Regions from separate parts of the Dickeya sp. CFBP 2040 genome, predicted to be linked through region 3. Evidence: predicted binding sites of a transcription regulator. Region 3 holds the regulator's gene; each other region holds the start of a gene.

What was found. Region 3 encodes sigma-54, which starts transcription at its own class of promoters, with help from an activator protein. Its sites were predicted from a motif close to GTTGGCACANNTTTCGCTNT; they were not measured.
Region 1: glnK (P-II family nitrogen regulator) is a predicted target of sigma-54. The motif match lies at 1,324-1,343, and genes of this name have one in related genera.
Region 2: Dpoa2040_RS07155 (gamma-glutamyltransferase family protein) is a predicted target of sigma-54. The motif match lies at 1,742-1,761, and genes of this name have one in related genera.
Region 4: glnA (glutamate--ammonia ligase) is a predicted target of sigma-54. The motif match lies at 1,158-1,177, and genes of this name have one in related genera.

What each region holds. Positions count from the first base shown of each region.
Region 1 is NZ_JAAVXH010000084.1:33,707-36,852, reverse strand. It holds gene Dpoa2040_RS11215 (SmdB family multidrug efflux ABC transporter permease/ATP-binding protein) at 1-1,117, shown strand, start outside; gene glnK (P-II family nitrogen regulator) at 1,411-1,749, shown strand; gene amtB (ammonium transporter AmtB) at 1,793-3,085, shown strand.
Region 2 is NZ_JAAVXH010000055.1:5,125-8,270, forward strand. It holds gene Dpoa2040_RS07145 (transporter substrate-binding domain-containing protein) at 1-525, opposite strand, end outside; gene Dpoa2040_RS07150 (MurR/RpiR family transcriptional regulator) at 802-1,641, opposite strand; gene Dpoa2040_RS07155 (gamma-glutamyltransferase family protein) at 1,802-3,146, shown strand, end outside.
Region 3 is NZ_JAAVXH010000113.1:126,060-129,205, forward strand. It holds gene lptA (lipopolysaccharide ABC transporter substrate-binding protein LptA) at 1-326, shown strand, start outside; gene lptB (LPS export ABC transporter ATP-binding protein) at 342-1,067, shown strand; gene rpoN (RNA polymerase factor sigma-54) at 1,113-2,546, shown strand; gene hpf (ribosome hibernation promoting factor) at 2,571-2,858, shown strand; gene ptsN (PTS IIA-like nitrogen regulatory protein PtsN) at 2,946-3,146, shown strand, end outside.
Region 4 is NZ_JAAVXH010000086.1:50,839-53,984, forward strand. It holds gene typA (ribosome-dependent GTPase TypA) at 1-882, opposite strand, end outside; gene glnA (glutamate--ammonia ligase) at 1,257-2,666, shown strand; gene glnL (nitrogen regulation protein NR(II)) at 2,873-3,146, shown strand, end outside.

The DNA of each region.
Region 1 (3,146 bases), on a different contig from region 3:
TGGTAAAAAGCTTAGCGTCGCCAGTTGGTCGCATTATGACACGCGTATGCAGACACTGAGGTTGGATGGGTTCCTGTTGCGCCCACTGCTAAGCCTGTTTTCGGCACTGGTGATGTGCGGTCTGTTGCTACAATTTGGGTTTAGTGCTGTCGGTTCTGTAGGCGTTGGGGTGTTGTATGCCTTTATCAACTATTTAGGCCGGTTGAATGAGCCACTGATTGAATTGACCACCCAGCAATCGATGTTGCAGCAGGCCGTTGTAGCCGGAGAGCGTATTTTTGAATTGATGGATGGTGCCTGTCAGCAATACGGTGATGATATTCGTGCGTTAGAGAGTGGGCGCATTGATATCAATAAAGTGACGTTTTCTTATCATAAAGACAGGCCGGTGTTGCATCACATTGAGCTGCATGTGCCGGATCGGGGATTTGTCGCGTTAGTTGGGCATACCGGGAGTGGTAAAAGTACGCTGGCAAACCTGCTGATGGGGTATTACGCACCAGATAGCGGGGAAATTCGTCTGGATAATCGTCTGTTGCCGAGCTTATCGCATCAGGTATTGCGCCAGCATGTGGCGATGGTGCAGCAGGATCCAGTGGTGTTGGCCGATTCTATGTACGCGAATGTCACACTGGGGCGTGACATCAGTGAGGAAATAGTTTGGCAGGCGCTGGAGATGGTGCAACTGGCATCGCTGGTGCGTGACATGCCGGAAGGCATTCATAGTCGGATTGGCGAGCAGGGCAATAACCTGTCCGTTGGGCAAAAGCAACTACTGGCGTTGGCCAGGGTGCTGGTGGCGACTCCAAGAATTTTAATTCTGGATGAAGCGACCGCCAATATCGATTCCGGTACTGAACAGGCTATCCAGCGAGCGTTGCGGCTGGTGCGTTCCTATACAACATTGGTGGTGATTGCGCATCGTTTGTCTACTATTGTCGAAGCAGACAATATTCTGGTGCTGCATCATGGCAGAACGGTGGAGCGGGGAACGCACGAACAATTGCTGGCAAAGGAAGGCCGATACTATCAGATGTATCAACTGCAGCAGGCGGGCAAGGAATTAACTTTTTCGCAGCCACATGACTCCGTCGCACTGATCTCTCAGGCACCATGACTGCCAACGCAGTGCAGCATTTCGCACCATAATTTGGCAGATCATTCCTTGTTGTACAGTGTGTTGCACTGAAACTAAGCGTGATGCACTATTTTTGTGCGTCACGCGCTCCTGTTTTTCCCATTTAGTGTTCATACTTCATCCAGTCATCTTCTTTTCTGTCTTTAAAGCATCACGTTTCATCGCTTTTATATCGGTGTGGGATTTGTGGCACACGATTTGCTTTAAGTGATGCGTGGAGATATTGAGAGTGACGGGCAATAGCCTGAACTTACATGGTTAGGGGGATGAGGATGAAACTGGTTACTGTGGTAATTAAACCGTTCAAGCTGGAAGATGTACGTGAAGCACTGTCTTCTGTGGGCATCCAGGGGCTTACCGTCACTGAGGTGAAAGGGTTTGGGCGCCAGAAAGGGCACGCAGAATTGTATCGCGGCGCAGAGTACAGCGTTAATTTTTTGCCAAAGGTGAAGATCGATATTGCGATCGCTGATGACCAACTGGATGAAGTTATTGATGTGATCAGCAAAGCCGCTTACACGGGTAAGATTGGCGATGGCAAAATTTTTGTTGCGGAACTGCAGCGTGTCATCCGTATCCGTACCGGCGAAACTGATGAAGCCGCACTATAACTATTACCTGATTTAGCCTTATTAAATAGGGATGAATGAAAAAATGAAGAAATTTTCCTTGTCGTTAGGTTTAGGGGCGGCAGCCATGCTTCCAGCATGGGCTATGGCGGATACGCCGGCACCTGTAGTGGATAAGGCGGACAACGCGTTCATGATGATTTGTACGGCATTGGTACTGTTCATGACGCTTCCTGGTCTGGCGTTGTTCTACGGTGGTTTGATTCGCAGCAAAAACGTGCTGTCTATGCTGACCCAAATAACAGTAGCTTTTGCCCTGGTCTGCATCTTGTGGGTGATTTATGGCTACAGTGTGGCATTTAGCACCGGCAGCCCGTTCTTTGGTGGTCTGACTAACTTCATGCTGAATGGCATTGATATCAACTCAGTCAGCGGTACTTTTTACCAGTTTATTCATGTGGCGTATCAGGCGTCCTTTGCTTGTATCACAGTAGGCTTGGTGCTTGGTGCTTTGGGTGAACGCGTGCGTTTCTCTGCTGTGTTGATCTTCTCTGCACTGTGGTTCACGTTGTCTTATTTGCCGATGACTCATATGGTATGGGGTGGAGGTTATCTGGCGGCAGATGGTGCGCTGGACTTCGCCGGTGGTACGGTGGTGCATATCAATGCTGCAGTGGCTGGTCTGGTTGGCGCATTACTGTTGGGCAAACGTGTCGGTTTCGGTAAAGAGGCGTTCAAACCACACAATCTGCCGACAGTGTTTTTAGGTACCGCTATCCTGTATATCGGCTGGTTCGGTTTTAACGCGGGTTCTGCTGCCGCCGCTAACAATATTGCTGGTCTGGCGTTCCTGACCACTGTGGTGGCTACTGCCGCTGCAATCCTGGCATGGGTGCTGGGTGAGTGGGTTACTCGTGGCAAACCCTCTCTGTTGGGTGCCTGTTCCGGTTGTATCGCGGGCTTGGTTGCCATTACACCAGCAGCGGGTACTGTGGGTATCGGTGGCGCAATGGTGATCGGCTTTGCTGGTGGTTTTGCTGGCCTGTGGGGCGTGACCGTGCTGAAGAAATGGCTGCGTGTTGACGATCCTTGTGATGTGTTCGGTGTGCATGGCGTGTGTGGTATCGTCGGATGCTTGCTGACTGGCGTGTTTACTGCTTCATCACTGGGTGGTACTGGTTATGCTCAGGGTGTGACCATGGCTCATCAGGTATGGGTTCAGCTGTTTAGCGTGATTGTTGCTATCGTATGGTCTGGTGTTGCTGCGTTCATCTCTTTCAAGGTTGCGGATATTGCGGTTGGTCTGCGTGTTCCGGAAGAACAGGAGCGTGAGGGATTGGACGTCAACAGCCACGGCGAAAACGCGTACAACCAATAATTTTTCTCGTTCGGTAACGGATATCACTGTTACCCTAATGAACTCAAAAAAACCACCTTGA
Region 2 (3,146 bases), on a different contig from region 3:
CGTAGTGTTGTTATCTTCATAACGTTTGATATCAGCGGTCTTGGGCGCAATATCAGTCAGCACCATGTCTTCCACCGCGCCGCGGGTAACGCCGACGGTTTTGCCCTGCAATGCCTCCGGCGCGCTGACATCGGTGTCTTTCGGACCGAATACACCAAGGAAGAACGGCGCGTAGGCACTGCTGAAATCGATCACTTTTTCACGTTCCGCATTTTTACCCAGGCTGGAAATCACCAGATCGACCTTGTCGGTCTGCAAATACGGCACGCGGTTAGCACTGCTCACCGGCACCAGCTGCAACTTTAGTTTCATCTCACTGGCCAGGTAACGCGCCATGTCGATATCGTAACCCTGCGGCTGTAAATCGGTGCCGACCGAGCCAAACGGCGGGAAGTCCTGTGGCACAGCGACGCGCAACACGCCGCGCTTCTGGATATCCTGTAGTTGATCTGCCATTGCCTGCCCGGCCTGAACCATCAACAGAGCCGCACCCACCACCGCCAAAAAACGTTTTCCGATCTTCATTGCTGTGCCCCCGGTTAAGTTAGTTTGAAACCAAAGATTCTTCAATAGAAACATTGAAACCTTTGTTGCAAAGTAAAAAGCAAAATACATGCCAGATAATCAGTTGGTATTTTGCGGTAATAAACAGAGAGGAATGCAGGTTGATTCAGGTGATAAAGGGAGGTGTTCGCTGTTGAACGGTACGTCCGGACACGAGTCCGAGACGCACAACAAAAGGGCATAAAAAGAGGAATGCATTGCACCAAAAAAGAACAATCGCACCAGTAAAGCGCGTGGTTAGCGCTGTTCCAGCTCATCCAGTTGCAGATAAAGATCGGCAATATCGTGAATACGCTGACGTCCATCCGCCAGCATCTGATGCAGCAACGCGTTACTGATCAGGTTGACCAGACTCATGGCACTGGCATAGCTGTCAAAAGCCGAAACGCTGTCCAGCGGTGCGGTCAGCGACCAGGAAGCCAGTGGCGGTAACGCGTGGACTTGCGGTTCGCACAGCAGCAGTACTGGAATCAGCCGGGCACGTAGTTGTTGCAACAGTGGCTGAATCAGGCGCGGACGGCGACGGAACGCCACCACCACCACCACATCCTGCTCGTCGAGATCCGCCAGTTCTTCCGCCAGTGTCTGACCGGGCTGCGCCAGCAGCGGCACCTGTGGGCGAATTTGCAACAGTTGCTGACGCAAGTGCAACGCCACCGGGTAGCTGTTGCGCAGCCCCAAAATACATACGCGCCGGGCCTGCTGTAGCGCGGTGATCACCGCGCCAAACTGCTGCGGGTCAATCTGGTTGACCCACTGCGTCAGGTTGGCCATCTCCTGCTTATAATGGCGCGCCAGCAGGGTGTTGCCTTGTACCGCGTCCCGGTTATCGGTCAGAGGCATCCCGTTCTGGCGCAGGGTGCGCAGTTCATCACGCATCTCCCGGTAGCTGGGATAACCGAGACGGCGGAACAGGCGACTGACCGTAGCCTTGGAGACGCCACTCAGCCGCGCCAGCTCAGCGCTGTTGTAGCTGATGAGATCATCCAGATGGTCAAAGATAAATTCCGCCACCCGCTGTTCCTGCGGCGATAGTTCGCTGTACTGGCTGCGCAACCGTTCATCAATCTGCTTCATGCCTGCCCTTGTCACTGTTTGAACTTTGCAACTTTTGTTTCATTATTTCGGCGCTATGATGAACATAACATACAACCGGTGGTCGGCAGCAAGCTGAAAAGATGGAACGGCTTTTGCTTAGCATCGACCACCCTACCATCACATAAGAGCCTTATCACTCATGATGCAAAGCAATATCGCCCCATCGGGTATGGCAGTCACACCGCATCATCTTGCCAGCGCCAGTGCGCAGCGTATTTTACGTGCCGGAGGCAATGCCATTGAAGCGATGGTAGCCGCCGCCGCTACGGTTGCGGTGGTTTATCCCCACATGAACAGCCTGGGCGGCGATGGTTTCTGGCTGATCGTACCGCCGCAGGGCGCGCCAGTCGCCATTGACGCCGGTGGTGCCGCCGGGTCGCTGGCGACGCGCGCACGTTATGCCGGTGAAAGCCGTATTCCTCATCGAGGCCCCAACGCCGCACTAACCGTGGCCGGAACGGTAGGAGGATGGCAGGAAGCGCTGAATTACGCCGCCGAGCAGGAAATTAGCCATGCGCTGCCGCTCGCTACACTGTTGGAAGACGCCATCGGCTATGCCCGCAACGGCATTCCGGTCACCCAGTCGCAGGAAGATGCGCTGACCAGCCGCCATCACGAGCTGAGCGACTTCCCCGAATTCTGCCGCGTGTTCATGCCGCAAGGCACGATTCCACGTACCGGCAGCCGTTTCATCCAGCCGGATCTCGCCGATACCCTGCAACAACTGTCCCAGGACGGACTGGACAGCTTTTACCGCGGCGCGCTGGCGGCACGCATGGCGCAACAAACGGCTGCGCTGGGCCTGCCGGTTACTGAAAGCGACCTGGCGAATTATCATGCCCGCCGTACCACACCGCTGGTGCTGAAACACAGCCACGGTGACGTCTTCAATCTGGCGCCGCCGACGCAAGGGCTGGTATCGCTGGCGATTCTTGGCATCACTGATCGGCTGGAGATGGCGGATCTGAGCGACAGCCAGACCATTCACCGCGTCGTAGAAGCCACCAAACTGGCATTTGGGCTGCGCGATAAATACATCACCGACCCGAAACTGATCACGCAGGATATTCAGGCGCTGTTATCTGCCGGCCAGTTGGATACCTTGAGCCGACACGTTGACACCCGCGCCGCCGCTCCCTGGGGCGAAGGCAAAGGGCCGGGCGATACCGTCTGGATGGGCGTGTGTGATCGCCACGGCTTTGCGGTGTCGTTTATCCAGAGCATCTACCACGAATTCGGCAGCGGCGTGATATTGCCAGGCACCGGTGTGCTGTGGCAGAACCGTGGCGCCTCCTTCAGCCTGGACCCGAACCACTTGCTGGCGCTGGAACCGGGCAAACAACCGTTTCACACCCTCAACCCGGCAGCCGCACGCTTGTCTGACGGACGCACGATGGTCTACGGCTCAATGGGAGGCGATGGTCAACCACAGACGCAGGCAGCGCTGTTCATTCGCCATGTTATGCAGGGCGTGCCGTTGCAAC
Region 3 (3,146 bases):
AAGTGATCGAAGGTTACGGTAATCCGGCAACGTTCTATCAGATGCAGGACAACGGCAAACCGGTCAAAGGCCACGCTCAAAAGATGCGTTATGAGATGGACAAGCAACTGGTCATCCTGACCGGCGATGCTTACCTGGAACAGTTGGACAGCAATGTCAAAGGTGATCGCATCACTTATCTGGTTCAGCAGCAGCAGATGGAAGCATTCAGCGACAAAGGTAAACGAGTCACCACCGTCCTGGTCCCAACACAGTTGCAGGATAAAGGCGCGCAGAATAGCGCCAAGCCTGGCAGCAATACCAGCAAGCCCGCCAAACAACAGTGAGTAACGCGCTAATCCATGGCAACACTAATCGCCGAAAATCTGGCCAAGGCGTATAAAGGCCGCAAAGTGGTGGAAAACGTCAGCCTGAATGTACATTCAGGCGAAATCGTTGGACTGCTCGGACCTAATGGGGCCGGGAAAACCACCACCTTCTACATGGTTGTCGGTATCGTTCCGCGCGACGAAGGCCGCATCGTGATCGATGATGAAGACATCAGCCTGCTGCCGTTGCATGATCGCGCCCGTCGCGGTATTGGCTACCTGCCGCAGGAAGCCTCGATTTTCCGGCGACTAAGCGTTTACGACAACCTGATGGCGGTGCTGGAGATCAGAACAGATCTGACCCGCGAGCAGCAGCAGGATCGCGCCAACGAACTGATGGAAGAGTTTCATATTGTTCACCTGCGAGATAGTCTGGGACAATCGCTGTCCGGTGGTGAACGCCGCCGGGTGGAAATAGCCCGTGCGCTGGCCGCCAATCCCAAGTTCATCCTGCTGGACGAACCGTTTGCAGGGGTAGACCCGATTTCGGTTATCGATATTAAGAAAATCATTGAACATCTGCGCGATAGCGGGTTGGGCGTGTTGATTACCGACCATAACGTCCGTGAAACGCTTGATGTCTGTGAGCGCGCCTATATCGTGAGTCAAGGACAGCTTATTGCCCACGGCTCCCCGATGGATATACTGGCGAATGAGCAGGTAAAACGAGTCTATCTGGGCGAAGGCTTCCGACTCTGACGTCATGTTTTAGGTTGATAATTCAAAAGGAAGTTAACGCGCGTTATGAAGCAAGGTTTGCAACTCAGGCTCAGCCAGCAACTGGCTATGACACCGCAGTTACAGCAGGCTATCCGCCTGCTGCAGTTGTCCACGCTTGAACTACAGCAGGAGATCCAACTGGCGTTGGAAAGCAACCCGTTGCTGGAGCAGGCCGATATTCATGACGAAGTGGAAACCCAGGAAAACAGCGACAGCGAAACGCTGGACACCCGCGAGGCGCTGGAACAAAAAGAGATGCCCGACGAGTTGCCGCTCGACGCCGCCTGGGATGAAATCTACACCGCTGGCACCCCGTCCGGCACCAGCACTGACTACCGTGACGAAGAATTGCCGGTTTATCAGGGCGAAACCACACAAACACTTCAGGATTACCTGATGTGGCAGGTGGAACTGACGCCGTTTTCCGATACCGACTCGGCTATCGCCACATCGATTGTGGACGCAGTGGACAATACCGGTTACCTGACCGTGTCGCTGGACGATATTCGAGACAGCATCGGCAATGACGAGGTGACGCTGGAAGAAGTGGAAGCAGTGCTAAAGCGCGTACAGCGTTTTGACCCTGTCGGCGTGGCTGCCCGCGATTTGCGCGAATGCCTGCTGGTACAACTCTCGCAGTTCGATAGCACCACGCCTCGTTTAACAGAGGCTAAACTTATCGTCAGCGACTACCTCGATCTGCTCGCTAACCATGATTTTCGCACCCTAATCCGTACCAGTCGTCTCAAAGAAGAGGTGCTGAAAGAAGCGCTGGCGCTGATCCAATCGCTGGACCCACGCCCTGGGCAGTCTATCAATACCGGCGAATCCGAGTATGTGATTCCAGATGTGCTGGTGCGCAAGATTCAGGGTCATTGGGCGGTGGAGCTTAATACCGACAGCGTGCCACGACTGCAAATCAATCAGCAATATGCCGCTCTCGGCAGTACGGCGCGTAACGACAGCGACGGGCAGTTCATCCGCAGCCATCTGCAGGAAGCCCGCTGGCTTATCAAGAGCCTGGAAAGCCGTAACGAGACGCTGCTGAAAGTGACCCGTTGCATTGTGGAACAGCAGCAGGCGTTTTTTGAGCACGGCGAAGAATTTATGAAACCTATGGTGCTGGCGGATATCGCTCAGGCTGTAGATATGCACGAGTCCACTATTTCCCGCGTGACGACCCAGAAATTTCTGCACAGTCCGCGCGGTATTTTTGAGCTGAAGTATTTCTTTTCCAGCCACGTCAACACTGACAACGGCGGCGAGGCCTCATCCACCGCCATCCGTGCGCTGGTGAGAAAACTCATTGCAGCGGAAAATCCCGCTAAACCGCTGAGCGACAGCAAGCTGACCTCACTGCTTTCCGACCAGGGAATCATTGTAGCTCGCCGCACTGTCGCCAAGTATCGAGAGTCTTTATCTATCCCGCCGTCAAACCAGCGTAAACAGCTGGTGTGACCCCTACATGAGAAGGAAGACGATATGCAGCTTAACATTACCGGACACCACGTCGAAATTACGGATGCTTTGCGCGAATTCGTAACCTCAAAATTCGCCAAACTTGAGCAATACTTTGATCGTATCAATCAGGTGTACGTGGTACTCAAAGTGGAAAAGATCCTGCACATTGCGGATGCCACTATCCACGTCAATGGCGGTGAGCTGCATGCCACATCGGAAGCGAACGATATGTATGCCGCCATCGATTTGTTGATCGACAAACTGGCACGACAGTTAAACAAACATAAGGATAAACTGAAACAGCACTGATTTTGCGTTTCAGGTGCAGGGACAGCAACCAGCCTGCCCATGGCAGGCTGGTAACCGAAGGCAACAGTGTCGTTAAGTGAACGTATCATGAACAACGAGCCCGTTATGCAACTTAGCGCTGTCCTCCGTAAGGAGTGCACGCGTAGCGCCGTCCACTGCCAGAGCAAAAAGCGCGCACTGGAAATCATCAGTGAACTGGCCGCGAGACAGCTCAACCTGCCTCCTCAGATGGTATTTGAAGCCATTCTGACCCGTGAGCGCATGGGCAGTACCGGTATCGGCAACGGC
Region 4 (3,146 bases), on a different contig from region 3:
CACACAGGACGTATCACAAATGGTGTCGGAAATATTCAGTTCACCCAGACCGGTGATGGCAATAATGTCACCTGCTTCCGCCAGCGCGCTTTCAATACGCTGCAAACCAAGGTGACCCAGCACCTGACTCACTTTACCGTTGCGTACTTTACCTTCGCTGTCGATGATGCTGACCTGCTGGTTCGGTTTCACCACACCGCGTTTGATACGACCAATGCCGATAACGCCAACGTAGTTGTTGTAGTCCAACTGGGAGATCTGCATCTGAAACGGGCCGTTGAGATCAACACTCGGCGCTTCAACGTGTTTCACGATGGCTTCAAACAGCGGGGTCATGTCTTCCGCCATATCGTTATGGTCCAGACCGGCGATGCCGTTCAGCGCGGACGCATAAACAATCGGGAAATCCAGTTGTTCGTCAGTCGCACCCAGGTTCACAAACAGATCAAAGACCTGATCGACTACCCAGTCAGGACGCGCGCCGGGGCGGTCAACCTTATTAATGACAACAATCGGCTTCAGGCCATGAGCAAAAGCTTTCTGGGTCACGAAACGCGTCTGCGGCATCGGGCCGTCCATCGCGTCTACCAGCAGCAGTACAGAGTCCACCATGGACATCACACGTTCTACCTCACCGCCGAAGTCGGCGTGTCCTGGGGTATCGACGATATTGATGCGGTAGTCGTTCCAGTTGATGGCAGTGTTTTTAGCGAGGATGGTTATCCCACGCTCTTTTTCCAAATCATTGGAGTCCATAACACGTTCGGTAGCGTCATTACGCTCACCCAACGTACCGGACTGTTGCAGCAGCTTGTCAACCAGGGTGGTTTTTCCATGGTCAACGTGCGCAATAATAGCGATGTTACGCAAATTTTCGATCACAGCTTTGCCTCAGGCATTTTAGAAATAGCGCGCTATTGTACACGTATTAATCGAGCGACTGAACAAGATCACAATCATCTTCCACAAACAACCTGCAGATAGCCGCTCTGTGATCCCTTTCACGGTGCAATAAATCAGCACCACGCAAATATAGAGCACTTATTTAGTGCAACAACACCAAAACAGAGCACCAAATTGGTGCAAAAAACCCTCTTGGTACAATACATGAGGACACAAAAAACCAGCAGGAATGCCGATTAGAACTATTCTTAAAAGTTGGCACAGTTTTAGCTATATGTTTTGTACGGTAACAACATCATTCCACAACGATATTCGTTCCACGACGATAAATGACACAATCGGGAGAACCAAGTATGTCAGTAGAACACGTTTTGACGATGCTGAATGAACATGAGGTGAAGTTTGTTGACCTTCGCTTCACTGACACCAAAGGTAAAGAGCAGCACGTCACCATTCCAGCCCACCAGGTTAATGCTGACTTCTTCGAAGACGGCAAAATGTTTGATGGTTCCTCGATTGGCGGCTGGAAAGGCATCAACGAATCCGACATGGTGTTAATGCCGGACCCGACTACTGCGGTTCTGGACCCGTTCTTCGAAGAGCCGACTCTGATCATCCGTTGTGACATTCTGGAACCGGGTACCATGCAGGGCTATGACCGCGATCCGCGTTCCATTGCCAAACGCGCCGAAGATTTCCTGCGCGCTTCCGGCATCGCTGACACCGTGCTGTTCGGGCCTGAGCCGGAATTCTTCCTGTTCGACGACGTGCGCTTTGGCAGCAGCATCTCCGGTTCTCACGTTGCTATCGACGACATCGAAGGTGCCTGGAACTCCAGCACCAAATACGAAGACGGCAACAAAGGCCACCGTCCGGCTGTGAAAGGCGGTTACTTCCCGGTTCCGCCGGTAGATTCTGCACAGGATCTGCGTTCCGCCATGTGTCTGACCATGGAACAAATGGGCCTGGTGGTTGAAGCACATCACCACGAAGTAGCAACCGCTGGTCAGAATGAAGTGGCTACCCGCTTCAACACCATGACCAAGAAAGCTGATGAAATTCAGATTTACAAATACGTTGTTCACAACGTAGCGCACGCCTTCGGAAAAACCGCAACCTTTATGCCAAAACCGATGTTCGGCGATAACGGTTCTGGTATGCACTGCCACATGTCTTTGGCTAAAGATGGAGCCAACCTGTTCTCCGGTGACAAATACGGCGGCCTGTCTGAAACTGCGCTGTTCTACATCGGCGGCGTGATCAAACATGCTAAAGCAATTAACGCGCTGTCCAACCCGACCACTAACTCTTACAAACGTCTGGTTCCGGGTTACGAAGCACCGGTTATGCTGGCTTACTCTGCCCGTAACCGCTCTGCCTCCATCCGTATTCCGGTGGTATCCAGCCCGAAAGCACGTCGTATCGAAGTGCGCTTCCCGGACCCGGCTGCCAACCCGTACCTGTGCTTCGCTGCACTGCTGATGGCCGGCCTGGACGGTATCATCAACAAGATCCACCCTGGCGATGCCATGGACAAGAACCTGTACGATCTGCCGCCGGAAGAAGCGAAAGAGATCCCAACCGTAGCGGGTTCTCTGGAAGAAGCGCTGAATGCCCTGAATGCGGACCGCGAGTTCCTGACCCGTGGCGGCGTATTCACCGACGACGCTATCGATGCTTACATCGAACTGCGCCGTGTTGAAAACGACCGCGTTCGCATGACGCCGCACCCGGTTGAGTTCGAACTGTACTACAGTGTGTAACCCCCCCACATCTGGACGGCAGGACAAAGAAAATGATGTTCATACTGCCGTCTGATGACTGTTTTTTATTTATGTTTATTTTTGTTGCCGTGGAAACTTTTCAGCCCATCTTCGGATGGGCTTTTTTCTCCACAAGATATCTTACAGTTGCTACTTAAATTACAATCCAGAATAGTGTGCACTAAAATGGTGCGGGAGTCTGCGTTATGGCAACAGGCACGCTGCCCGATGCTGGGCAGATCCTCAATTCTTTAATAAACAGTATCTTGCTGCTGGATAAAGATCTGGCTATTCACTACTCTAACCCGGCAGCCCAACAGCTTTTAGCCCAAAGTTCCCGCAAACTCTCAGGAACGCCACTACCGGAGCTGCTCGGTTATTTTTCACTGAATATCGATTTAATGCGTGAAAGCCTCAATTCCGGGCAAGGTTTTACTGACAACGAAGTGACGCTTGTCGTAGATGGCCGTGCGCACATTA